One region of the Paraburkholderia caledonica genome, then DNA from elsewhere that is predicted to be linked to it. Evidence: predicted binding sites of a transcription regulator. Region 1 holds the regulator's gene; each other region holds the start of a gene.
The links. Region 1 encodes LexA, which represses DNA repair genes until DNA is damaged. Its sites were predicted from a motif close to ACTGTATNNNNATACAGT; they were not measured.
Positions count from the first base shown of each region.

Region 2: a site for LexA is predicted at 3,841-3,858, ahead of imuA (translesion DNA synthesis-associated protein ImuA). Genes of this name have one in related genera too.
Region 3: a site for LexA is predicted at 6,286-6,303, ahead of H281_RS0122255 (ATP-dependent helicase). Genes of this name have one in related genera too.

Region 1 covers NZ_KB911034.1:858,985-867,024, reverse strand. The annotation lists gene cysW (sulfate ABC transporter permease subunit CysW) at 1-574, opposite strand, end outside; gene cysT (sulfate ABC transporter permease subunit CysT) at 571-1,467, opposite strand; gene H281_RS0104020 (sulfate ABC transporter substrate-binding protein) at 1,618-2,667, opposite strand; gene lexA (transcriptional repressor LexA) at 2,974-3,624, shown strand; gene H281_RS0104010 (hypothetical protein) at 3,732-4,088, shown strand; gene H281_RS0104005 (DUF2939 domain-containing protein) at 4,199-4,882, shown strand; gene H281_RS0104000 (universal stress protein) at 5,075-5,539, opposite strand; gene nodI (nodulation factor ABC transporter ATP-binding protein NodI) at 5,815-6,729, shown strand; gene H281_RS0103990 (ABC transporter permease) at 6,758-7,585, shown strand; gene H281_RS0103985 (hypothetical protein) at 7,695-8,040, opposite strand, start outside.
Region 2 covers NZ_KB911043.1:169,460-177,499, forward strand. The annotation lists gene H281_RS0125640 (error-prone DNA polymerase) at 1-1,704, opposite strand, end outside; gene H281_RS0125645 (Y-family DNA polymerase) at 1,711-3,192, opposite strand; gene imuA (translesion DNA synthesis-associated protein ImuA) at 3,122-3,829, opposite strand; gene H281_RS0125655 (superoxide dismutase) at 4,047-4,664, opposite strand; gene H281_RS0125660 (hypothetical protein) at 4,906-6,249, opposite strand; gene H281_RS34850 (HrpF/NolX family T3SS translocon protein) at 6,293-8,040, opposite strand, start outside.
Region 3 covers NZ_KB911041.1:32,250-40,289, forward strand. The annotation lists gene H281_RS0122225 (phospholipase D family protein) at 1-1,433, opposite strand, end outside; gene panS (ketopantoate/pantoate/pantothenate transporter PanS) at 1,591-2,550, opposite strand; gene H281_RS0122235 (MATE family efflux transporter) at 3,034-4,446, opposite strand; gene H281_RS0122240 (RNA-binding S4 domain-containing protein) at 4,770-4,988, opposite strand; gene H281_RS0122245 (hypothetical protein) at 5,300-5,764, shown strand; gene H281_RS0122250 (hypothetical protein) at 5,846-6,127, shown strand; gene H281_RS0122255 (ATP-dependent helicase) at 6,346-8,040, shown strand, end outside.

The DNA.
Region 1 (8,040 bases):
TCAGCGGGATCAGTTCGCGCGCGACGAACGGGAACGTCACGAAGATTGTCGCGAGCACAATGCCGGGCACGGCGAAGATGATCTGCACGTTATGCGCTTGCAGCCACGGACCGAACCATCCTTGCGCGCCGAACATCAACACGTAGATAAGACCCGAGATCACTGGCGAGACCGAGAACGGCAGATCGATCAACGTGGTGAGGAGCGCCTTGCCGCGAAACTCGAACTTCGCGATGCACCACGAAGCCGCGAGGCCGAACACCAGATTGAGCGGCACGGCGATTCCCGCTGTAATTGCCGTCAGCTTGATGGCCGCCAGCGCATCCGGATCGGCGAGCGACTCCAGATAAAAACCAAGCCCCTTGTTCAACGCCTGATAAAACACGGCGACGAGCGGCACGACGAGAAAGAGCCCGAGAAACAGCAGCGCAATGCCGGTCAGAATCCAGCGGACAAGCGGCGGTTCGGTGACCGGATCGGGCCGGCGCGCAATGTTCAGTGGCGCGCGCGGAGCCACGGCGTGCGGCGTGACGCCGTCGGCGTTATCGACGTGACCTGCCGAATGGCGGCTCATTGCGCACCTCCGCCAATGCTTGCAACGCTCGCGGCGCCAGGCGCCGGACCTGCGTTGCCGCGGCTCGTGCGGCGCTGCAGATACCACTGCAGCGTATTGATGAAAAGCAGCATCAGGAACGAGACTACGAGCATCACGACGGCAAGCGCCGTCGCGCCGGCGTAGTCATACTGCTCGAGCTTCGTGATGATGAGCAGCGATGTGATTTCCGACTTCATCGGCACATTGCCTGCAATGAAAATGACCGAGCCGTATTCGCCTAGTGCGCGCGCGAACGCGAGCGCAAAGCCCGTCAGCAGTGCCGGCAACACGGCCGGCAACACCACGCGGCGAAACGTCAGCCAGCGCGATGCGCCGAGGCAAGCAGCAGCCTCTTCCTGCTCGCGCTCGAACTCTTCGAGCACCGGCTGCACCGTGCGCACGACGAACGGCAAACCGATAAAGGTCAGCGCGACGAGCACGCCCACCGGCGTAAATGCGACCTTCAGACCGAGCGGCTCCAGGAACTGTCCAATCCAGCCGTTGCCCGCGTACACGGCCGCGAGCGAAATGCCGGCCACCGACGTGGGCAGTGCGAACGGCAGATCGACCACGGCGTCGACGATGCGCTTGAACGGAAACCTGTACCGCACGAGCACCCATGCGACCAGAAAGCCGAACACCGCGTTGATCAGTGCGCCGCCGAGCGCGGAGAAGAACGTCAGCCGGTACGAGGCCAGCACGCGCGGCGAGCTGACGGCGCGCACGAACTGACTCCAGTCGAGGGTGGCTGTCTTCAGAAAAGTCGCCGCGAGTGGAATCAGCACCACGAGGCTCAGATAAGCCACCGTGATGCCGAGTGTCAGGCCGAAACCGGGCAACGCGCTTGGTTTGCGGAAGGTCAACGTGGTCATGCTCGATACTCTTTCGGTTGATGCTCGTGTTGCCGGCCGCCTGGTCCTGATCGGCCAAAAGCGCGCCAGTGGCGCGCTCCGGAAAGTGACGCGCCGTGGCGCGTCGCGTTGCCTCGGTTCGCGCCTGCCGCGGCGCGGACCTGGGCGGTGTTACTGAGGCTGGTAGATCGAATCGAACACGCCGCCGTCCGCAAAGTGCGTCTTCTGCGCGTTGGCCCAGCCGCCGAACGAATCGTCGACCGTGTACAGCTTCAGCTTCGGAAACTTCGAGGTCAGTTCGGCCGGAACCTTGTTCGAACGCGGACGGTAGAAGTTCTTCGCGGCGATTTCCTGGCCCTGCTCGCTGTACAGGAAGTTCAGATACGCTTCGGCCAGCTTGCGCGTACCATGCTTGTCGACGACCTTATCCACCACCGCCACCGGCGGCTCGGCCAGAATGCTCACGGACGGCACGACGATTTCGAACTTGTCCGGACCGAATTCCTTCAGCGAGAGGAACGCCTCGTTTTCCCACGCAATCAGCACGTCGCCGATGCCGCGTTGCACGAAGCTGGTGGTCGCGCCGCGCGCTCCGGAATCGAGCACGCCGGCATTCTTGTACAGCTTGCCGACAAACTCCTTGGCCTTCTGGTCATTGCCACCCGGCTGATGCGCTGCATACGCCCATGCCGCGAGATAATTCCAGCGCGCGCCGCCCGAGGTCTTCGGATTCGGCGTCACGATCGACACGCCGGGTTTGGTCAGATCGTCCCAATCCTTGATGTGCTTGGGATTGCCCTTGCGCACCAGAAACACAATCGTCGACGTGTACGGCGACGCGTTGTCGGGCAAGCGCTTCTGCCAGCCTTTATCGATCAAACCCTTGTTCGCAATGGCGTCGATGTCATAGGCGAGCGCGAGCGTCACGACGTCGGCCTGCAAGCCGTCGAGCACCGAGCGCGCCTGCGCACCCGAGCCGCCGTGCGACTGCTTGAACGTGACGGTCTCGCCGGTCTTCGCCTTCCATTCTTTGGCGAAAGCCTGGTTCACATCCTGGTAGAGCTCGCGAGTTGGGTCGTAGGACACATTGAGCAGCGTCGTGTCGGCGGCTTGCGCCTGGGCCGCCGCGCCAAGGACGCCAAGCGCGGCTGCCGCGCCGAACGCGAGCGCTGCGATAAGTTTTCGGCTCCTGCCTGCCCGGCCCGCTTCGTGATTGTTCATGCCAAGTTCTCCGCGTGTTGGTGCGCTGAAACAGCGTGTGTTGTTTTGCGTCGGGTCACGTGCACATGAGCGACTGGAGGCCAGTCTATCCAGGGGCTTTCATCATTAAAAATAATGTTTATTCATTTTTTAATACGCAAAAGTGGTAATGACAGCCAGATAAGGCGTTGCGACATGAAAACGGATGTCTTGACGTCGATTTACGACGTTGCAGCGAGGGGTCGAGCCGCAAACTTAAAGTAAAGCTTGAATTGCGCCGGATACTGTATAAAAATACAGGCACCTGTTCATCCATACAGTGGCGCCATGACCAAACTCACCGCACGACAGCAGCAGGTTTTCGATCTGATCCGCCGGGCCATAGAGCGCACCGGTTTTCCGCCCACGCGTGCGGAAATCGCCGCCGAACTGGGCTTCAGCTCGGCCAATTCGGCTGAAGAGCATCTGCGGGCGCTTGCACGCAAGGGCGTGATCGAACTCGCGGCCGGCGCGTCGCGCGGCATTCGCCTGCTTGCTGGCCCGGACGAGGCGCCGCATCAGTTCACGTTGCCGCACGCCAGCATCATGCAACTGTCGCTGCCGCTCATCGGCCGGGTTGCCGCCGGCAGCCCGATCCTCGCGCAGGAACATATCGCCCAACACTATGCGTGCGACCCGGCGCTCTTCTCGAGCAAGCCCGACTACCTGCTCAAGGTGCGCGGGCTGTCCATGCGCGACGCGGGTATCTTCGACGGCGATCTGCTCGCGGTGCAGAAAAGAAGCGAGGCCAAAGACGGCCAGATCATCATTGCGCGGCTTGGCGACGACGTCACGGTCAAGCGCCTGAAGCGCCGCGCGAACGGTATCGAGTTGATTGCCGAGAACCCCGATTACGAGAACATCTTCGTTGAGACAGGCAGTGCGGATTTCGCGCTGGAAGGCATCGCTGTCGGGCTGATCCGCCCGGGCGAATTCTGACAGCACGGGTTTGGCGCAATGAGCGACAAGCTCAGTGCGTCATTAGCCAACCGCTCGCCTGCTCACCGACTAAAGCAGTACTCATGTTGAATCGCCCGGAGAGACTCATGGAACGCCTTGCCCGCCTGTTGCCGTTTCGCCAGTTCGGCCGTCTGCGCCATCTGCGCAAGCTGGTACCTTGCTCACTGATCGAAGCGTCCACGGCCGCTACCGCGTCGCTGTTCGACTCGCCCGCTCGTGGGTCCGACCGGCAGGCCGCGTTGCCATCGTCACTGCCGGCATTCGCCCGCGTGTCGCTGAACTCGGGGCTCAATACTGCCGAGCCCGAGCGCCGTGCGCCTGTGCGCGTGTACCACGGGCCGTCGCGGCTCATCATGGTCGGCACTGTAGACGCGGTGTGCCGCATGATTGACCGTTGCATCGCCGAGGAAACCAACGTCCACGGTGCGGTGTTCGAGTCTTGATGAGTTGTGAGGTGTGGGGCGCGTCGCTCACATGGTTTGTGGCAGCGCACGGATCGTTTCAGCGCGGTTGCGGTCCACGTTAGATCACACCTGAAGGAGTTTTCCGCTCGATGGCAGTTTCAACACCCAGGAAGCGCAGCGCCCGTCCGCTTGCAGTCACGCTTACCGTCACGTTGATCGTGATCGCGCTGATCGCGGCGTTGGGCTTCGCTTATGCCTCCCCGTATATCGCGCTCAACAACCTCAAACGCGCCGCCGACGCACGTGACGCGCAGACGGTGAATCGGTATGTCGATTTTCCTGCGTTGCGCGAGAGCCTGAAGCAGCAAGTCACCGGCTTGCTGACGCGGCGGCTGGACTCACACGGAAACGGCAATCCGTTGGCTGCGATCGGCGCGATGATTGGCGTCGCGTTGATCGGCCCGCTCGTCGACGCGTATGCAACACCCGACGGCGTGGCCGCGCTGTTGAACGGCATGCCGCCGCGCGGCGAGCCGGGTGAGCGGCCCAACGCCGCGCCGGTCACCGGCAATCCGCCTGCTGCCAATGCGCCCGCCCCCGCATCGTCCGGTGCGGACAGCGGCGCGCCCGGCGGCACTACGGGTGATCCGAACGGCAACGCGGTTAATAGGGCCACCCCGCCGCAACCGCCGCAAACCACAGCCGGCTACCGCGGCCTCAACGAGTTCGCCGTCACATACCAGCACGGTGCGGGGGACGCGCGTTACTCCGCCATCTTCATGCGCGAGGGTCTTTTCACGTGGAAGCTGGCGGCGGTCAATCTGAACGAGTGAGCGCCAGGCGCGGCTTGTCAGATCGAACGCGCACGCGGCCGATTTGACCCAATGCACTCGCAATGCACACGCCGCCCGCTACTCCGTCCTCCGCGTTCATCCGGCCCAAAGCTCACGAGCACCCACCCGCACGAAGCACCCGCACGAAGGCTGCATGCCTGGCGCGGGTGGCCGTGCGCCCGAACCGCATCGTCAGGCCGCTTCCTGCTGCTGCTCATGCGCTGAGGAGCACGCGACCAGAATGCTGCATGACACCCGGTCGAGCAGCGGTGTATTGCCAGCACCCATCCACCATCGGGACAAGCCTGTGCGGCAACGGTGGCCCACCACCACCAGGTCGACGTGCAACTCGTTGGCAAGATTGGCGATCTCGTCGATCGGATGGCCGAACGCAAAGTGACCCTGCGCGTTGACGCCGCGCTCGGTCAGCCAGTCCACGCCCTCTTGCAGGATGTCCCGCGCCGTCTTTTCGAAGCTGCCGCATGCGACGTCCGTCAGCAGGCCCGCGCTTTGCGCAATGCTCGAACGCATGTCCACCACCGAAAGCAGATGCGTTTGCGCCTTCAGATCCAGCGCAAGGTCCGCGCCGCAACGCAGAGCCTTGCGGCCTTCACGCGAGCCGTCATAGCACAGCAGGATTTTCTGGTAGCTCGCCATCGTTTTCCCCTTTCCGCAAAAGCGCGGTCTGAATCAATCATGGTGCGCCGCAATTCAGCTTGCAAGGGATGGAAAACGCTAAGTGCGATTGCTGCACGCCCCGGCCTTGTGCATACGAGGCACGCTCGGTGAGGACAACGCCGGCGACGCCTTTGCGGCAGTGCAAGAAGCCACAGCGCGGGGCGCTCCTTAAACCGCCATTTCCCGGCTGATGACCTAGAATGAGCAGCCTTCCCGTCGATTCGCCTCTTTTGCCTGAGCCTCGATCCCTATCCATGCCCGACACCGCTATCGAATTCCAGCAGGTTGAAAAAAGTTACGGCGAAAAGAAAGTTGTCGACGGACTGTCGTTTCATGTCGACGTCGGTGAGTGTTTCGGCCTGCTCGGACCGAACGGCGCCGGCAAGACCACCACATTGCGCATGCTGCTCGGCATTGCCACGCCGGACGCCGGCTCGATCCGCCTGTGCGGCGAGCCGATTCCCGGCCGGGCGCGCATCGCGCGGGCGCGCGTGGGCGTGGTGCCGCAGTTCGATAACCTCGATCCCGACTTTACCGTCCGCGAGAACCTGCTGGTGTTCGGCCGCTACTTCGGCCTGAGCGCCGCGCAATGCCGCGCGATGGTGCCGTCGCTGCTGGAATTCGCGCGGCTGGAGAGCAAGGCCGACGCGCGTGTGAGCGAACTGTCGGGCGGCATGAAGCGGCGCCTCACGCTCGCGCGGGCGCTCGTCAACGATCCCGATGTGCTGATCATGGACGAGCCGACTACCGGCCTCGACCCGCAGGCACGGCATCTCATCTGGGAGCGACTGCGCTCACTGCTCGCGCGTGGCAAGACAATCTTGTTGACCACCCACTTCATGGAAGAAGCCGAGCGGCTATGCGACCGGCTGTGCGTGATCGAAGAAGGACGCAAGATTGCGGAAGGTGCGCCAAGGGAGCTGATCGAGTCGGAAATCGGCTGCGACGTCATCGAGATTTTCGGCCCCGATCCGTTCGCATTACGCGATGAGCTTGCGCCGCTCGCACAGCGAACCGAGATCAGCGGTGAGACGCTCTTCTGTTATGTGAACGACGCCGGGCCAGTGCATGCGCGACTGAAGCAGCGAGCGGACCTGCGCTATCTGCACCGCCCGGCGAATCTCGAGGATGTGTTCCTGCGTCTCACCGGCCGCGAGATGCAGGACTGACTTCCATCGACACTGCACGAGACACGCAATGGATGCACGCACTTATCGAAGCAATGAAGCCACGCCACCCATGCAGGCCCCTTTCGCCGCGTTGCCCGCGAACGCGGTCAACTGGATCGCAGTGTGGCGCCGCAACTACCTTGTGTGGAAGAAGCTTGCGCTCGCCTCCATGTTCGGTAATCTCGCCGATCCGATGATCTACCTGTTCGGCCTCGGTTTCGGTCTCGGGCTGATGGTCGGCCGCGTCGACGGCGTGTCGTATATCGCGTTCCTAGCAGCAGGCACCGTTGCGTCGAGCGTCATGATGTCCGCGAGTTTCGAGTCGATGTATTCGGGCTTCTCGCGCATGCACGTGCAACGCACGTGGGAAGCAATCATGCACACGCCGTTGACGCTCGGCGATATCGTGCTTGGCGAAGTGATCTGGGCGGCCAGCAAGTCGGTCCTGTCGGGCGCCGCGATCATGCTGGTGGCGGGCGCGCTCGGCTACGCCAGTTTTCCGTCAGTGCTGCTCGCGTTGCCCGTGATCGTGCTGACCGGCCTCGCGTTCGCAAGTGTCGCGATGGTCGTGACCGCGCTCGCGCCGTCGTACGACTTTTTCATGTTTTATCAAACGCTGGTGTTGACGCCGATGCTGTTGCTCTCCGGCGTGTTCTTCCCGATCTCGCAGTTGCCTGCCGCCGCGCGTGGTGCGGCCGAGGTCCTGCCGCTGGCGCACGCGGTCGATCTGATACGGCCTGCGATGCTTGGTCGCCCGCTCGACAACGCCCTGTGGCACGTGGCCGTGCTGGCGGGTTATGCGGTAGGAGGGTTTATCGTCGCCACCGTGCTGTTTCGGCGTCGGCTGATGAAGTAACTCGTGCTGAAGTAACTCGTGCCCGGCGTCCAGAGAGGCGCGGACAATTCGAGGGCGGCTGACCCGATAGGTCAGCGCCCACGAATGAATTTGCTGCACGGACGCGAGCTCAGTCCTCTTCGTCGGTCCAGGGAATGTCGACGTCCGAGATGAACGCGACTGTTGCAAACGGGCCGCCTTCGTGACGCCCGATCTTGCCATCGGCACGCTGCCATTCCACCCGGAACATCGTGCCCGGATCGTCGGCGATCAGCCGCACGGTGCGGATCTCGTCCGGATCGGCGTCCTCGACCGGACCGTCGAGCGAAATCTGCAGTTCTTGCGGCCAGAGACCGTCGGCCGGATCGTAAATCTTGTCGCCGTCCGGAATCAGTGTGAATGCTTCGACGCCGATCGTCGCCGAAGCATCAACGATCATTTTGGCTAGCGCGCGCAGCAGCGCGGTGGCCCGCGCC
Region 2 (8,040 bases), on a different contig from region 1:
CTCGCCGCGCTGCTCCGACACGAGGTCGAGCGTGCGCCGAATGGCCGACAGCATGCCGAGCGCAAGCACGTCGATCTTGAGCAGCCCCAGCGATTCGAGGTCGTCCTTGTCCCATTGGATGACGCTGCGCTCTGCCATCGCGGCGTTCTCAACGGGAACGAGGCGCGTGAGCTTGCCCCGGCTGATGACAAACCCGCCCGAATGCTGCGACAGATGCCGCGGAAAACCATACAGTTGCGCGGCGAGCGTGGCCCACGCGCGGATGAGCGGCGTTTGCGGGTTCAGCCCGCATTCCTCGAAGCGCTTCAGCAGGTCCGCACTGTTATCGAACCAGTGATGCGACTTGGCGACCGCATCGACTATCTGCATATCGACGCCGAGCGCCTTACCCGTTTCGCGCAAGACGCCACGCGCCCGATACGTCGAGACCGCAGCGGCAATCGCCGCGCGGTCGCGACCGTACTTGCGATAGATGTACTGAATCACTTCTTCGCGCCGCTGATGCTCGAAGTCGACGTCGATGTCAGGCGGCTCCCCGCGCTCTTTCGAGATGAAGCGCTCGAAAAGCATGTTGCCGCGCGCGGGGTCGACTTCCGTCACGCCGAGGCAATAGCAGACAGCCGAATTGGCCGCCGATCCGCGTCCCTGACACAGAATGTGCTGACTGCGCGCAAAGCGGACCAGGTCGTAGACCGTCAGGAAGTACGGTTCATATTGCAGGTCGGCAATCAGTTCAAGTTCGTGCTCGATCTGCTCCTGCACGTGGTGCGGAATGCCCGACGGAAAGCGCCGTTGCGCGCCGATGTACGTCTCCTGCCGGAGATAAGCGGTCGGCGTAAAGCCGGGCGGTATCAGTTCATCGGGATATTCGTAGCGCAGTTCGTCGAGCGAGAAGGTGCAGCGCGCGGCGATGTCGACTGTCGCGGCAAGTGCCTCCGGCGAATACAGATTGGCCAGCCGCAGCCGCGAGCGCAGGTGCTGCTCCGCATTCGGCGCAAGCTCGTATCCGCATTCATGAACCGGCTTGCCGACGCGAATGGCGGTTATCGTGTCCTGCAGCGGTTTTCTTGAACGCACGTGCATGACCACTTCGCCGAGTGCGACCACCGGCACGTCCCGGTTGCGCGCGACGAATTCGACCGCGCCGCGGTGAATGTCGTCCATCGCCCGCTGATGAAGCACGAGGCCCACCCACGCGCGTGCGGGAAAGGTCTCGTCCAGCCATTCGACCTGGGCATCGAGCACATCTTCTTTTGCCGGGAAGGTCGGCACGAGAATGGCCAGGCAGTCCGGCAGGCCCAGCAGGTGCCGGTATTCCTTCTCCGGTCGCGACAGGTCCTGCGGCGTGAGCCGGTATTCGCCCTTCGGCGCGCGCGTACGCGCCAGCGTGATGAGTTCGGACAGATTGCCGTAGCCCTCGCGATTTTTCGCCAGCAGGATGAGTCCGAATGCCGGCGAGCCGTCGGCGTTCACCAGACGAAAGTAGGAGCCGATGATAAACGGCAGCTTCGCTTCTTTCGCCGCGACGTGCGCGCGCACCACACCGGCAAGCGAGCACTCGTCGGTAATGGCAAGCGCCGAGTAGCCCAGTTGCGCGGCGCGCTCAGCGAGTTCCTCGGCGTGCGACGCGCCACGCAGAAACGAAAAATTGGAGAGGCAGAAAAGCTCGGCATACGCCGGCAGCATGCTGAAGGTGGCATCCATGGCGCGTCATCCGAAAAGGCCATGAAGGAACCACCGCTGGTCTTCTTCGGCGTCGCGGCTGCTGACACGTTCGCGGTAAATCCAGTAGCAGCTCTGGTCGTCTGCCTGAGCGACGAAGTAGTCGCGCGTCACGAGTTCGCCGTCGAACCAGCCCGCCTCGATACGCTCCCCCGGCGACACCATGCGCAGCGGCGAGCCATAGAACGGACGATGCTGGCGCATTATCAAGCGCACCGGCGTATCGAGCATCCACGTGGGCCTCGGCAAGCCTTCCGGTATGACTGCGGGCTTCACCGGTTGCGTCACCGGCACCCAGCAGTTGGCGACTTCCGGCCGATGGTCGGGACTCGGCGCGGGCCGCAGCACGTTCTCGTCACCCAGCCGGGCGACCAGCAGTTCGAGTAGCCGTGCATGATCTTCCTTTGAGCCGCCGGGCTCGGGAAAAAGCGTATCGGAAGCCGGCGCAGCGGACTCCACTTTCGAGGCGTCCAGACGCAATGCGATAACCGGCGCGGTGAGCTCGATGCGATGCAAGCGCTCCTTCAGCAGCCTCACCAGGTGTTCTTCACGCCACGTTGGCTCGCCGAGGGCAATGTCGATGATGGTGGGTTCAATGGCGTCGCGCCCCCGCTCGTGCTCCAGCAACAAACGTATTGCGGTAACCGCCAACTGCTTTGCGCAGAGCCAGCCGCACAACTGCACGATCAGCCGATGCGCGCCGAACACGGCGCCGTCCGCATGTTCGAGCCGGTCGGGCATTTCGATGCGCGCGGAAAACGTGGGCGGCAGTTCGAGCCAGTCGAAGAGTTCCGGCGCGGTGCCGAATGCGCGGTCGAGCGAATCGAGCAGGTGTTCTCCGCAGCGCCGCTGCAACCCGGCGCGCGGCAGCCGGCGAATGTCGGCGATGGTTTCGCAGCCGAGCCCCGCGAACCAGTCGGCGAACTCGCGCACCTCGGGGACCGCGATCATGGGCAGCGCGGCGAGGCGCTGCTCGAGCGTGGACAGCTTCAGCACGCGCCGCGCGCCCCGCCCCTTCGCATATCGCGCCAGCAGCCACGCGCCCTGGCCGGTCGGCGCGGCGCTCACGCGCGCGGTGAGACCGAGCGTGGCAAGCAGCGCCTTCGCCTCGCGGCACAGCGCAAGCAGTCCGCCAAAGAGGCGCAGGCTCGCGCCTATTTCCACGACGACGGTCGCTTCATCGAGCAGCGCGACCTCGGGCGAAAAGCGCATTAGCGCCACGCCGACCTCGCGTTGTGCGGACTGCTCGCGCGCGAAGTCGCGTTCGTGCATGTCCGTCTCGGGCGACAGCGTGAGCACGCCCCCGCGTTTCATGCCGAGCCTCACTCCGGCCGCGCGCGCGACGCTGTCCGCAATCACGACCTTGTCCTTCTCGAGCACCACACTGCCGTGAGCGGGCTCAGGCGACCACTTCGGCCTGAAAACTTCGAGCGGCAACTTCGGCAGGTGAACGGCGAGGAAGACGCGCATGTCGTGACAGCAGAACAGGAGTGGGTTGAAGGGGAATCGACAGGGGCTCCGCGCGCGAGGGCCCTCGTCGTTTCACGATGTCGACGGTCAGGCCGTCGGCAGATGGTTTGAGCGCCAGCCGCAATAGCGCCGGCGACGCGTCCTGAGCGCTCGCGAGCGGCCGCACCATGACGAAAAGCGTCTCCGACGACTGCGCCGCCAGATGCAGGCGCCGAAGCGACGAAGCCTGCGCATACTGCGCCCAGAAAATCAGCGCACCGCAACTGCCGGCACGCAGAATCTGTTCTGCCGACCACAGCGCGTCCGCCGTTTTCTGCGCCTTGACGCGCAGCACCTGCTCAAGCGACAAGCCGATGTAGCTGAGCCCGAGGCCGTCCGGTGTATGCGGGGGCTGGACGAACGCAATGGGCCGGTTGCCCGCTGCACTGAGCGCCGGACGTAGCAGCCGCAGCTCGCCGACACCCGGCTGCTGCACGAGCAGGTCGACCAGTGCGCCCACTGGCCAGCCGCCACCGGGCAGTTCAGCCGATAGCGCCGGATAGCCGGTGTCGACCACCTGCCCCCGGCCGCGCGCAAGCTGGGACGCCCGCCACAGGGACGGGTGTATCGCTTCGGGCGGTGGAGAAGAGGCAGTCATGGACGAAAAAACCTGTATGGATGTACAGTATCCTACACGGATTTTCGCGACGGGGAACAGGCACTTTTTTTGGGAACGAATGAAAGGACAGGTATGTGCCCAAGCTCGTGGGGCATCCATTCCAGATAAAACGCCATACAGCAGGCACTTCCCGACGCACACCGCCATTGCGGCGATGTGCGGTCTGAATCTCAATGAACGGGCTGAAGCGCTGGAATCAAACCCGATCCAGATTCGCCGAAGCAAACGCCCAGTTCAAATGACGCGACACGGTCGCGACCAGGTAATCCGGCCGGCGATTCTGATAATCGAGGTAATAGGCGTGCTCCCACACATCCACCGTCAGCAGCGGCGCCTGACCGCGCGTGAACGGGGTTTCCGCATTGCTCGTCTTCACCACCGCGAGTTCGCCTCGATCGACCACCAGCCATCCCCAGCCGCTGCCGAATTGCGACGCCGAAGTGGCCACCAATGCTTTGGTCAACGCTTCCGTGGAGCCGAACTTGCGCTGGATCGCCGCCTGCAGCTTCTCGCTCGGCGCGCTCGCATCCGGACTGAGCGAGTTCCAGTAGAAATTGTGATTCCACGCCTGCGCTGCGTTGTTGAACACGTCGACGAGCGCCGGCTGATCGTGCGACTGCATGATCAGTTCTTCGAGCGACGCATTGGCGAGCGGCGTGCCGGCCAGCAGCTTGTGCAGATTGTCGAAGTACGCACGATGATGTTTGCCGTAGTGAATCCCGATCGTACGTGCCGAGATAACCGGTTCGAGCGCGTTGTCCGCCCACGGCAACGGCGGCAGAGTTTGCGGCGACGCGCCGAGATACGCCGGCACCCCACGCGAGCTTGCAGCCGTTGTAGCGGCCTGCGTGCTCGCGCCGAATGACATCTTCGAAAGCAGCACACCGACTGACGCCAGCGATCCGGTTGCCATCAGACGACGGCGCGACAAAGACGATTTGAGCATGTTTGAAATCCCCAGTAATGTGGCGCGGCGCTCATGATGTCCGCCGCACTCACACAACATTCCACGCTATCTGGCTATTCCATCGCGGCGGGGAATTATTTGCCCGCTTCTAACGGGACGATTGGGACGATTGGGAGCCTTGCGGCGCGTCGCTCTGCTGCTTCGCTTCGGTCTTCTGCTTCGCGTCGTTCCGCTGATTCAAAACGCGCTTCTGCTTCGCATGGAGCTTCTGCTTCACGGCGAGCTTCTGCTCGAAGAGCGGCTTGCCGAATTCGAACGCCTTCGTGTAATCCGCCGTGTCCGGTTCGTCGTCTGTCGGCGAGCGCGGGATGTTGTCGGTTCTGCCACTCGTTACCGGACGTATGTCGAGCTTCAGACCCGACACCTGGCGCTTGACGGTGTCCGCGACCTTGCCGATGACAGCAGGCGTCACAGCACCCATCGGCTCGACCCCGTGTGTCGCGAACTGCGTGCGCAGGCCACTATCGGGCGTGAGAAACAGCGGACCTGCCGGGACCTTTTGCTCTTCGTCCTGATATTCCGTCAGCTCGTCGCGGTCGTTGAACCACAAGACGCAACCAAGGCACGGCGGCTTGGAACCCGCGGCGCGACCTTCCTTCAACATCTCGGGATAGTGCTTTTCGATCGTCAGCCTCACACTGATCTCGGCGTGGTGCCGGGACGGGTTGTCGGTCACGGTCAGGACGACATCGGGATTTTCGCCGAGCCAGTTGAACAGCTTCTGCGCGCGGCGCAGCTTGTCGTCTGTATTGAGCGACGGCGAAGCGCCGCTTTGCGGCGCAGTACGAAGTTTTTCGGCAATGAATTCGCCGAGATGGTCCCTGAGCCTGGCTGCATCGCCGTAACGCCTCTGGAGCTTCTCGTTCGCTTCGCCATTGTTCATCGACATCACAATGCGATTGCTCGCACGGGACGCAACGGCCTGCAACTCGGTTCCGTGCAACTTCGGATTCCCGTCCAGAATGAAGCCCGCGAGTCGCGTCGAAGTCCGTTGACTATCGGAGTCATTCCTCGAGTATTTCCACTGCTCCGCAACGTCTTCTGGCGCGACCTTCGGGGCGCCGCCCTGGGTCTGCAAGCTCCACGCACGAAGTCCGCCGGACTTCACAGCGCCGGTTATCTGCTCGTGGAGCAACTGCGCGTTGTCGTCGGGCTCGATGCGCGGCCCGGACTTCGACGCCGAAGCGGCGCTCTTCGACGTCCGTACTTTAAGCGGCCCAGGTGACCCGTTGCTTTTATCCGGCAAATTTGCCAGCGCCGCCGACGGCTCGCGCGCACTGCGCGGCTTCGTTCCTGACGACTGCGCAAGCGCTCTGTCACCGGCCGCTTTATCCGTCACCTCACCGGTCGCATTAGCGTTCGCATTAGTGGTCTCGCTACTGTTCGCCCGCCCGTCGGGCACCCTGTGATCCAGGGGAATCCCTTTCAGCATCGTCTTTCTCCAATCCGCGTGATCTCGCGGTGCATCGCTGCTATCAGGCCGCGCCCGGAAGATTCAAATCGTCCTTGTGATCGTCGTACTCGGTTCCGGCAACTTCCTTCGCGCCGTCCTTCGCGATCTGCTTACCCGCTTCCTTCGCGGCCGTTTTGTTGATCACACCTTTGTTGGCCTGATACGCCGCGTTCAGTGCCGCCGACTCCGCACCCTTGAGCGCCGTGCCCGCACCCGGCACGGTCAGCGCGCCGAGGGCCGCGCCGCCCACATCGAAGCCGGCCTTGATGCCGGCCTGCTTCATGTCGCCGCCTTCGAGCGCGGTGTCGGCGAGTTCGTAGCCGCTCGAAAGCGCCTGCGCGCCAACCGAGCCCGCTGCCGCCAGCTGGCTGATAAGCGGAATCTTGAGATCGGCGATCACGCCGAGCACCTTCGACACAACACCCTCGATCTTCGAGGCGATCGTGAGGAGTCCGTGCAGGAAGTCCTGGAACTGGCCGCCCTTCTTTGCCTTCGTGTCCGGCTGGTCGGCTTCGCCGTCCTGCATCGCGGCGATCGCGCTCGCGTCCTCCGCGCTCGACGGCGCCTGAGTCGCGTAGGTCGGCGCGGGCGTTTTGTTCATCGTCGAGGTGAATTTGTCGAAGTCCTTTTTCGAAATCTTGCCGTCGTCGGCGGCGTGGAAAAACGAGCCGCTATTGCCGTGCAGCGCGTTGTCCATCATGCCGAACAGCATCGGATCGTTGAGCAGCTGCTTCGCGGCTTTCGCGACGTCGGGGTTCGGATCGTTCGACAAGGTCTTGAGCTTGTCCCGCGTCAGGTTCCCGTCCTTGAAGAACGCGTCGGAATTCGCCTGCATTGTTTTCACGGTGGCGGTTTCGTCTGCATTCAATTCGACGTTCGATGAAATCGCGTCTTCCAGCTTGCCGCGTTTGACCTTGCCGTCGGCGTTGCCTGCGAGCTTCTGCCAGTCGTCCGGATGATCGAGGTAATACTGGGCAGCCGCGATCACTTGAGGCGGGCGCTTTCCCTCGCTGCCCGTTCCGTCGACGATCTGCTGCAACGAGTCCTTCGTCACCGGGTCGGGCAGGTTGTCGGAATAGCGGTACAGCTCGCGCTCGGCGTCGTTAGCGGTCATGGGGCGGCCCTGCTTCGCGCCGCTGGTGTCGTCCGACGGAATGTAGTTCTTCTCGAACGAACTGGCCTGCTTCTGGTTCATCGCGATCAACGTGGGCGAGTTCGAAAGCGCTTTCACGTCGCCGCCACTGAACTTGCCGTCCGTCTTGCCGTTCTTGCCCGAGTCCAGCATCTGCTGCAAGCCGGGATCGTTCTTTACCGTTTGCAATGCCGCCTTCAGATCGGGCGGCGTTTTCGGATCGTTGATCTTCTTGTCGAGATCGGAGAACTTGAGCGTGCCGAGTTCGCCCTCGTGACGCTGCAACACGTTGAGCGCGTTTGCACGATCCGGCGACGCGGCCAGTTGCTGGTCCGCGAGTGTGCGCTTTATGTCGCCTGCGATGAACTTGCCGTCCGACTTGCCGTTCAACGCGCCGTCGAGTTGCTTCTGCAAGTCGGGATCGTTCTTCAGCGATTGCAGCGCCTGCTTCAGGTCGGGCGGCGTCTTCGGATCGTCGATCTTCTTGTCGAGATCGGAGAAGCTCATCGTGCCCAGTTCCTTCGAGTGCGCGTCGAGCACGCTCAACGTGTTCGAGCGCTGTTGGGCGAGTTGCTGAGCCTGCTGTTCTTCAGGCGTGGGTGCGGGCGATGCCGGGGACGCGCTCGCGTCGGCATCGG
Region 3 (8,040 bases), on a different contig from region 1:
GCGAAAATGTCGGCGACCTGCGCAGCCAGTTCCGGGCTGTGGATCACGAGCGCGAGTTCGGTATTCAGATGCGCCGAGCGCGGATCGAGGTTCATCGAGCCGATCACCAGAATCCGGCGGTCGATCACGTAAGTCTTCGCATGCAGACTCGCGCGCGAACGCGACCCGGCGATTCCCGCCGTGGGCGTATCCTGGCGCGGCTTGAACTCGTATAACTCGACGCCCTGTTGCAGCAGCGGCACGCGAAACGGACTGTAGCCCGCTTGCACCGCGACCGCGTCGGTGGCGGCGAGCGAATTCGTCAGGATCGCTACGCGCACGCCCCGGTGCGTGAGTGCGCCGAGCGCCGTCACGCCGGCGTCGTGCGGAACGAAGTAGGGCGACACGACGAGGAAATCCTTGTGCGCGTCCTTCATGAGCTCGCCGAGTCGCTTCATCGGTGGACTGACGTAGTCGGGCGACGGGCTCTCGATCTTCTCCGGCTGATCCGCCTTGAACTCCGCTTGCGCCCAGGTCAGGCCGAGTTGCTTGCCCGCAATCTGCGTGGCGAGCGGCGTAGCGTTCAAGGGCTTCGCGTTGTATGGATCGGCGTTGGTGCGCCAGTGCTTGCGCAGGTCGTCGCGCGTCTGATCGAGTTCCTCGCGATCGAATTTCTGCTTGTTCAGCACGCCGAGAGGATACGCGACACTGCTGTTCCAGTAATCGTCGAAGCTCGCCGAGACATCGGCGGTGATCGGGCCGGCGGCGAGCACGTCGATGTCGCGGAACTGCAGGACTTCGCTCGCGTTAAAGTATTCGTCGCCGAGATTGCGGCCGCCGACAATCGCCAACTGGTTGTCTGCGATCATCGCCTTGTTGTGCATGCGGCGCGTGAAGTGGCCGATCTGCGTGAAGACATTCGTAGTGCGCTCGAACACACCTTCACGCGCGCTGCCGAACGGATTGAAGACGCGAATCTCGATGTTGCTGTGCGAGTTGAGCCCCGCCATGATGCGGTCGATGTCCTTGAAGTTCAGGTCGTCGACCAGCATGCGCACGCGCACGCCGTGATCCGCCGCGTACAGCGCGGCGCCGAGCAGCAGCTTGCCGGTGGTGTCCTCGTTCGCGATGTAGTACTGCATGTCGAGCGTTTTCGTCGCCGCGCGGGCGAGCGCGATGCGCATCTGCAGTGCGTCCGTTCCGCTCGAGAGCACACGGAAACCCGATTCCCCCGGATGAGCGGCTTCGAGCGGTTCAAGCGCCGCGCGAAGCGGCGTGTTTTCGGTCGGTGATAACGCGTGAGTGACCGGGCGGTCGAACGCGGTGGCGGGAGGTTTGGTTGCGCACGCAGTCAGAAATGCCGACGTGCAGCACAGCAAGAAAAAATGTCTGGCGGAGCGGATTGCGCGCTTAAGTTGCGTCGCGGTCTGCTTTTGTTCTGTATGCCACTGCACGCTTTTTCCCCTTGTTGTTCAGGCTTTTCGTAACGGCAGCGCAGATGCTTCAGCCGCGCTGCCGAGAAATCCATTCTAAGGGGAATCGCGCCGCCGGACTGTGCACCGCGGCACGCCGGCGGCGTCTGGGACCGCGATGAGCGGTGGCTCGAAACCGTCAGACGCGTTCGGTGTTCAGCCCGCGTTCGCCTTCGGCATACGTCGAGCCCTTCGCCGGGCGCCCTGCCCAATAACCCGCGAGCAGCGACCCCGACAGGTTGTGCCAGACGGAGAACAGCGCGCCGGGCAACGCGGCAATTGGCGTGAAGTAGAGCTTGCCGAGCGTCGCGGCGAGGCCCGAGTTCTGCATGCCGACTTCAATCGCAAGCGTGCGGCAAACGGCTTCGTCGAAACCTAGCAGACGGCCGCCCCAATAGCCGCCGAGCAGGCCGATGCCGTTATGAAGCACCACTCCGAGCATCACCACGAGGCCGACGGACGCAATGCTTTTCTGCGTGCCGCCCACCACCGCGCCGATGATCAGCAGGATCGCGACCATCGAGACCAGCGGCAGCACCGGCTCGATCTTGCGAACCGTCTTGCCGAACAGGTGATTCACCACGAGGCCGACCACGATCGGCAGCGCGACGATTTGCAGGATGCTCATCAACATGCCGTGGACGTCGACGGCGATCGACGCATCCACGTAAAGACGCGTAAGAAGCGGCGTCGCAAAGACACCGACGAGCGTGGACAACGCACTGATCGTCACCGACAGCGCGACGTCGCCGCGCGCCAGATAGATCATCACGTTCGATGCCGTGCCGCTCGCCACGCTGCCCACCAGCACCATGCCGGCGGTCAGATCGGGCGGCATGCGCAAGGCTTTCGCGATGACCCAGGCGGCGAGCGGCATCACGAGGTAATGCAGCACGATGCCTGCGATCACCGGCGCGGGCCGTGTGAAGACGCGCTGAAAGTCGGCGACGGACAGCGTGACGCCCATCGCCAGCATGATGATGGTCAGAAGCGTGGTGACGTGCGGAGCGATGCCGGTAAACGAAGCCGGCGAGAAATACGCTGCAACCGAAATGAGCACGGCCCAAACGGGAAAAAGACGGGTGATGCGGGCAAGCATGGGGCAAGGTCCTTGGTTATGTTTTATAGCGAGAAGCGGAGGTTGGTCGTTCGCAAGCGGGCGCAGCGCTGAAGGCGGCGACGCTCTGCCGGGTGCGGCGCCTCACGGACTGCAGCGAGTGCCTGTGAGCGGGACGCGCCCTATGTCGCGGTTGCTGCAGTTGAGTCGCAAGCGAACGGCAGGTTGTCAGCGGATGGTGGACCTGCTGGCAGCGCGGTCCTTTGTGAGGCGCGCAAGCGGAGCTTCGGTGGATGGACGCGGGTTCGCGACACGCACCGAAGAAGTCATGCATTTTAGCGTTGTGGGCGGCAGCTTGCTGGCTCTATGGTTGCGCGTGCAACGGGTTTACCGCGACGTTGGTTTGCTGTGCCATTGTCCCATTTGCGGCAAGACCGGCCGCCGGGCCCGAGCGGATTTCCCGTCCGCAAGCGGACCTGTCACGCAGCGCGGGCGTGCCTGCAACGACGAGTCCGCTACCCGCGTTCAGACCGATGCGGCAGGCGGCGCGTCCGCCGCAACCGGCACGCGCCGCAAGCTTAGCTTGTGAAAGCGCAGCGTCATGAGCAGCGCGACGCTCGCGAGTCCGGCCGCGAGGCCCCACCATAAACCTCGAGCACCCAGCCCGGCATGAAAGGCGAGCGTATAGCCGGTCGGAAAACCGATCACCCAGTAACCGAATGCAGCGGCGATCATTGGTATGCGCGTGTCTTTCAAACCGCGCAGGCAGCCTGATCCGACCGTTTGCATGCCGTCGACGATCTGAAAAATCGCTGCCACGCCGAGGAGCGAACTCGCGAGCGTAACCGTCGCCGCATTGGCCGGGTCGTCCAGGTGCAGATAGAGGCCGACGATCCAATGCGGCGCGGCGATCAGCACGATTCCCGACAACGTCATGAAGCCGACGCCGAGTGCCAGCGCGACGAAGCCCGCATGACGCGCGGCGAGCGGCTGCCCGGCGCCGGACCAGAAGCCGACTCTCACATTGGCCGCCTGGCCGATCGCGAGCGGCACCATGAATGCCACTGACGCGACGTTCAGCGCGATCTGATGTGCGGCCAGTTGCGACTCGCCGAGCAGCCCGACCATCAGGCCTGTCGCGAGGAAGAGCGTCGATTCGACGCCGTAGGTGATCGCCACCGGCCAGCCGATACCGAACAGCTCGCCCATCAGCGGGACGTTGGGACGCGTGGCGACCACGAAATGGCGATAGCGCGGCCGCAGGTGCAACAGCGCCATCAGCACGAGCGCGGTCAGCCAGACGGTGATGGACGTCGCAGCCGCCGAGCCGAGGAAGCCGAGCCGCGGCAGCCCGTACGCGCCGTGAATCAGCCCGTAGTTGAGAAAACCGTTCACCCCGACGCTGACGAGCGACACCCACAGGAGCCGCCGCGCCGCGCCGATCGCCGGCAGGAACGAGCGCATCAGACCGACGCCGATCAGACTGCCCAGCGCGCCCCAGCGCAGCACCGCCGCATACTCGCCGACGTTATGCGCGAGCAGCGCCGGTTCGCCGAACGCAAGCAGGATGGGCGTCGCGAACGACAGCAAGGCAAACGCCGGCACCGACAGCAACACCGACAACACAAAACCGGTCCAGTAGATGTGCGGCACGCGGCTTTCGTCCTGCGCGCCGCGCGCATGCGAAACGCTCACGCTGACCGACGTCAGCACGCCCTGCAGCAGCGTCACGACCACGAAGAACAGATTGGCGCCCAGACCGCCGGCCGCGAGCGCGTCCGGTCCGAGAGAGCCGAGCAGGATCGTGTCGGTGACGCCCATGGCCATTTGCGACAGCTGCGCGATGGCGAGCGGCGCGGCGAGCCGCGCGGTGTCGGCGGCGTGGCGGGACAAGGTCGGCGGACGGGTGGCCACCCGGGTGAAGCCGGATTGAGTCATGGAGCGTGTGAAAGTTGACGGAATGACGACGCCGTGACCGCTGGCGACCGCCGCGGCACTGGAAGCACCGAAGGCAACGGAAGCGCGCTCTACGAGAGACGCGTGGGCTCGCGGTCGCATGGCGGTTCACGAGCCTCGTAATGACGCCGATCGAGGCGGCTCGCCAGGGTTTCCCGGCGAGCCCACGGTCGGCGATGTCAGCGGGGCCGTTCGTCTAGCGAAACCAACAGCTTATTGCGTGACCGCTGCAAAGTCGATGGATTAAGCACATTTTTGGTGCGCGAGTTTCCTGCGGAATCTCGTGGGACCAGCGCGGCAGGACGTCAGGCTTCGTGGACCGCGATTCGCGTGTCGCCGAGCAGTACCACCTGTCCTGCGCGGATCTTGCACGTTTTACGCGTTTCGACGCGGCCGTCCACAGTGACGGCTCCGTCCGCCACCATCATCTTCGCCGAGCCGCCGCTGTCCGCGAGCCCCGTGATCTTCAGCAGATTGTGAAGTTCGACGTAGTCGCCGGTGAGCGTGAAATCGAGGTTGGGCATGGGCATTGCACCTTCAGGCAAGGGGTTCGCATCATAAAGCACAAGCTTGCCCCTAAGAAGTCGCGTTGTCTCGCGCAGTGTTTCGTGAACGCATCGCAAGCAAATGCAAGCAGATGTTATCCGTTTGTCGGAAAGTGAAACGTTGCGTAACACCGGTCGTCACAACACGACTTCACTCGTAAAGTTCATCTCAGCAGGAAAGCTTGCCGGATCTAGTTCGGCTATGAGCAGACCGGGAGGTCGTCCAGCGCGCCGCAGCGCGATGCAGGGCGTTTCGACCCGGCCACAACAACTCTAGAGAGGAATTTGCCATGACCCAGATTCGTACGCTCCTGATCGGTACCGCCATGACCGCATTCGCCGCTACGGCAGCAGTTGCGCAGACCACGCAGCCCGTTCAACCGGCTGCGGGCATGAATACCCATGTACAGGTTCAGTCGCCCGGCGCCGACGTCGCGCCGGCCGCTCCTGCCGCCCAAGGCGTGCAGCCGGTAACGCCGGCACCGACCCGCCTGACGGCCTCGGGCTCGCCCGATCCGCTGGTACAAAAGCGCGAAGCCAACGCGAAGGCTAACGCGGAGTACCGCGCGTCGAAGAAGGCGTCGAAGGCCGAGCTGAAGGAACAGCAGAAGGCTGCCAAGTCCGAATACAAGGAGCAGGTGCGCGACGCAAAGATCAACAAGAAGGCGGACAAGCAAGCCGCTGACAACGAAATGAAGATGAACCTGCAAAGTCAGGCAGGCGCCCAGACCGACGGCGGCGAAGTTAAGCACTAATGGCAGGCGGAGCCGCGGGCTCAGGTTAGCCCGCGGCGTCGAACCCGACTCGACCTGATGAGACTGGTAAGGAGGAATCGCATGAGCAACACTCGATTTACTAATTCCGCAAAATCCCCGACCGCGCGGCTTTGCGCGTTGCTGATCGCGGGCTGCCTGTCGTCGGCCGCATTTGCGCAGGCAAGCGATCCGGCCGCGGCGCCGGTCACGCACGCCGATCAGAAGGCGGCGAAGCAGCAAGCCAAGGCAGACAAGAAGGCGGCTGTCGCGCAAGCCAAGGCCGACAAGGAAAAGACCGAAGCCCAAGCCGACGCCGACAAGGCGCACGCCGAGGCCACTCTGAAGGACGCGAAGAAGCAGTAGGTTCCTGCTTCCTCATGAGCAGGTGCGACCTGCTCAACGAAACGGCCCGTTTGCGTAAAGCACACGGGCCGTTGCTTTTGTTCGGCTCGTAGGCGTGCGGGGCGGCGTGCGCGTGACTGCGCAGCAGCCACGCTAAAAAAGGGCGCTTGTGAGCGCGGGTTGTATGGATATACAGTATGCGTCGCCGTTCCCGATCCATCCAACGCCCTTAAAACACCGTGCTTTCCGTCGCAGAAACGCCGTCGCCGTCCGATACCGCCCCTTGGCTTGCGAAGTTGAACGACGCGCAGCGCGAGGCCGTCGAATTCGGCACCGATACGCCTCATTCACCGCCGGGCGCCTTGCTGGTCATTGCGGGCGCGGGCTCCGGCAAGACCAGCACGCTTGCACACCGTGTAGCCAATCTGATGGTGAAGGGCGCTGATCCGCGCAGAATTCTGCTTCTGACATTTTCGCGTCGCGCGGCGCTGGAAATGACACGCCGCGTCATACGTATTGCCACGACGGCGCTCGGCACGCGCGCCGCGCTCGCGCAAGGGCTGACATGGGCGGGCACGTTCCATAGCGTCGGCGCGCGGCTTTTGCGCGAATATGCAGAACTGATCGGTCTTGCGCCGGCCTTCACGATCAACGACCGTGAGGATTCCGCCGATCTGATGAATCTGGTGCGGCATGAACTGGGTTTGTCGGCGAAAGAACGGCGCTTTCCGGCTAAGGGAACCTGTTTCGCGATTTACTCGCGCGTCGTGAACACCGGTGCGTCGCTCGGGCAGGTGCTCGATAGCGCGTTCCCGTGGTGCCGCGAGTGGGAAGCCGATCTGCGCATGCTGTTCGCGGCCTACGTCGACGCGAAGCAGAAGCAGAGCGTGCTCGACTACGACGACCTGCTGCTTTACTGGTCGCATATGGCCGCGGAGCCGGCAATTGCCGCCGATCTGTCGGCGCGCTTCGATCACGTGCTGGTCGACGAATATCAGGACACCAATCGGCTGCAGGCGTCGATCCTGCTCGCGCTGAAGCCGGACGGACGCGGCCTGACCGTGGTCGGCGACGACGCGCAGTCGATCTATTCGTTTCGCGGCGCCACCGTGCGCAACATTCTCGATTTCCCGGCGCATTTCGATCCGCCTGCGGTTCAGGTCACGCTCGAACGCAATTACCGCTCGACCGAGCCGATTCTTGCCGCGTCGAACGCGGTGATCGAACTGGCCAGCGAGCGATATACGAAGAACCTGTGGACCGACAAGTCGTCGGCGCAACGGCCCCGGCTCGTCACCGTCGCGGACGAGGCCGACCAGGCTCGCTATATCGTCGAGCAGGTGCTGGAAGCGCGCGAGCAGGGCATGACACTGAAGTCGCAGGCGGTGCTGTTTCGCGCCGCGCATCACAGCGCGGCGCTCGAGATCGAACTCACGCGCCGCAACATTCCGTTCGTGAAGTTCGGCGGCCTGAAGTTCCTCGATTCCGTGCACGTGAAAGACGTACTGGCGGTGCTGCGTTGGGCTGAGAATCCGCGCGACCGGGTGGCCGGTTTTCGCGTCGTACAGTTATTGCCCGGCGTGGGGCCGGCCACGGCCGCGAGAGTGCTCGACGAAATCGTCGCGCGAGCCGGCGTGGGCAATCCCGCCGACACCGCGGGCGGCACGCTCGCCGCGTTCGCGCCGCCGCCTCGCGCGCAGGAGGACTGGCATCCCTTCGTCAGGCTGATGTCGAGCGTGTATGGGCGGCAGACGCCATGGCCTGCGGAGTTCGAGATGGTGAGGCGCTGGTACGAGCCGCATCTGGAGCGCAATCATGAGGACGCCGCAATCCGTCATGCCGACGTGTTGCAGATGGAAAGCATTGCGGGCACGTATGCGTCGCGCGAGCGCTTTCTGACGGAACTGACGCTCGATCCGCCCGATGCCACGAGC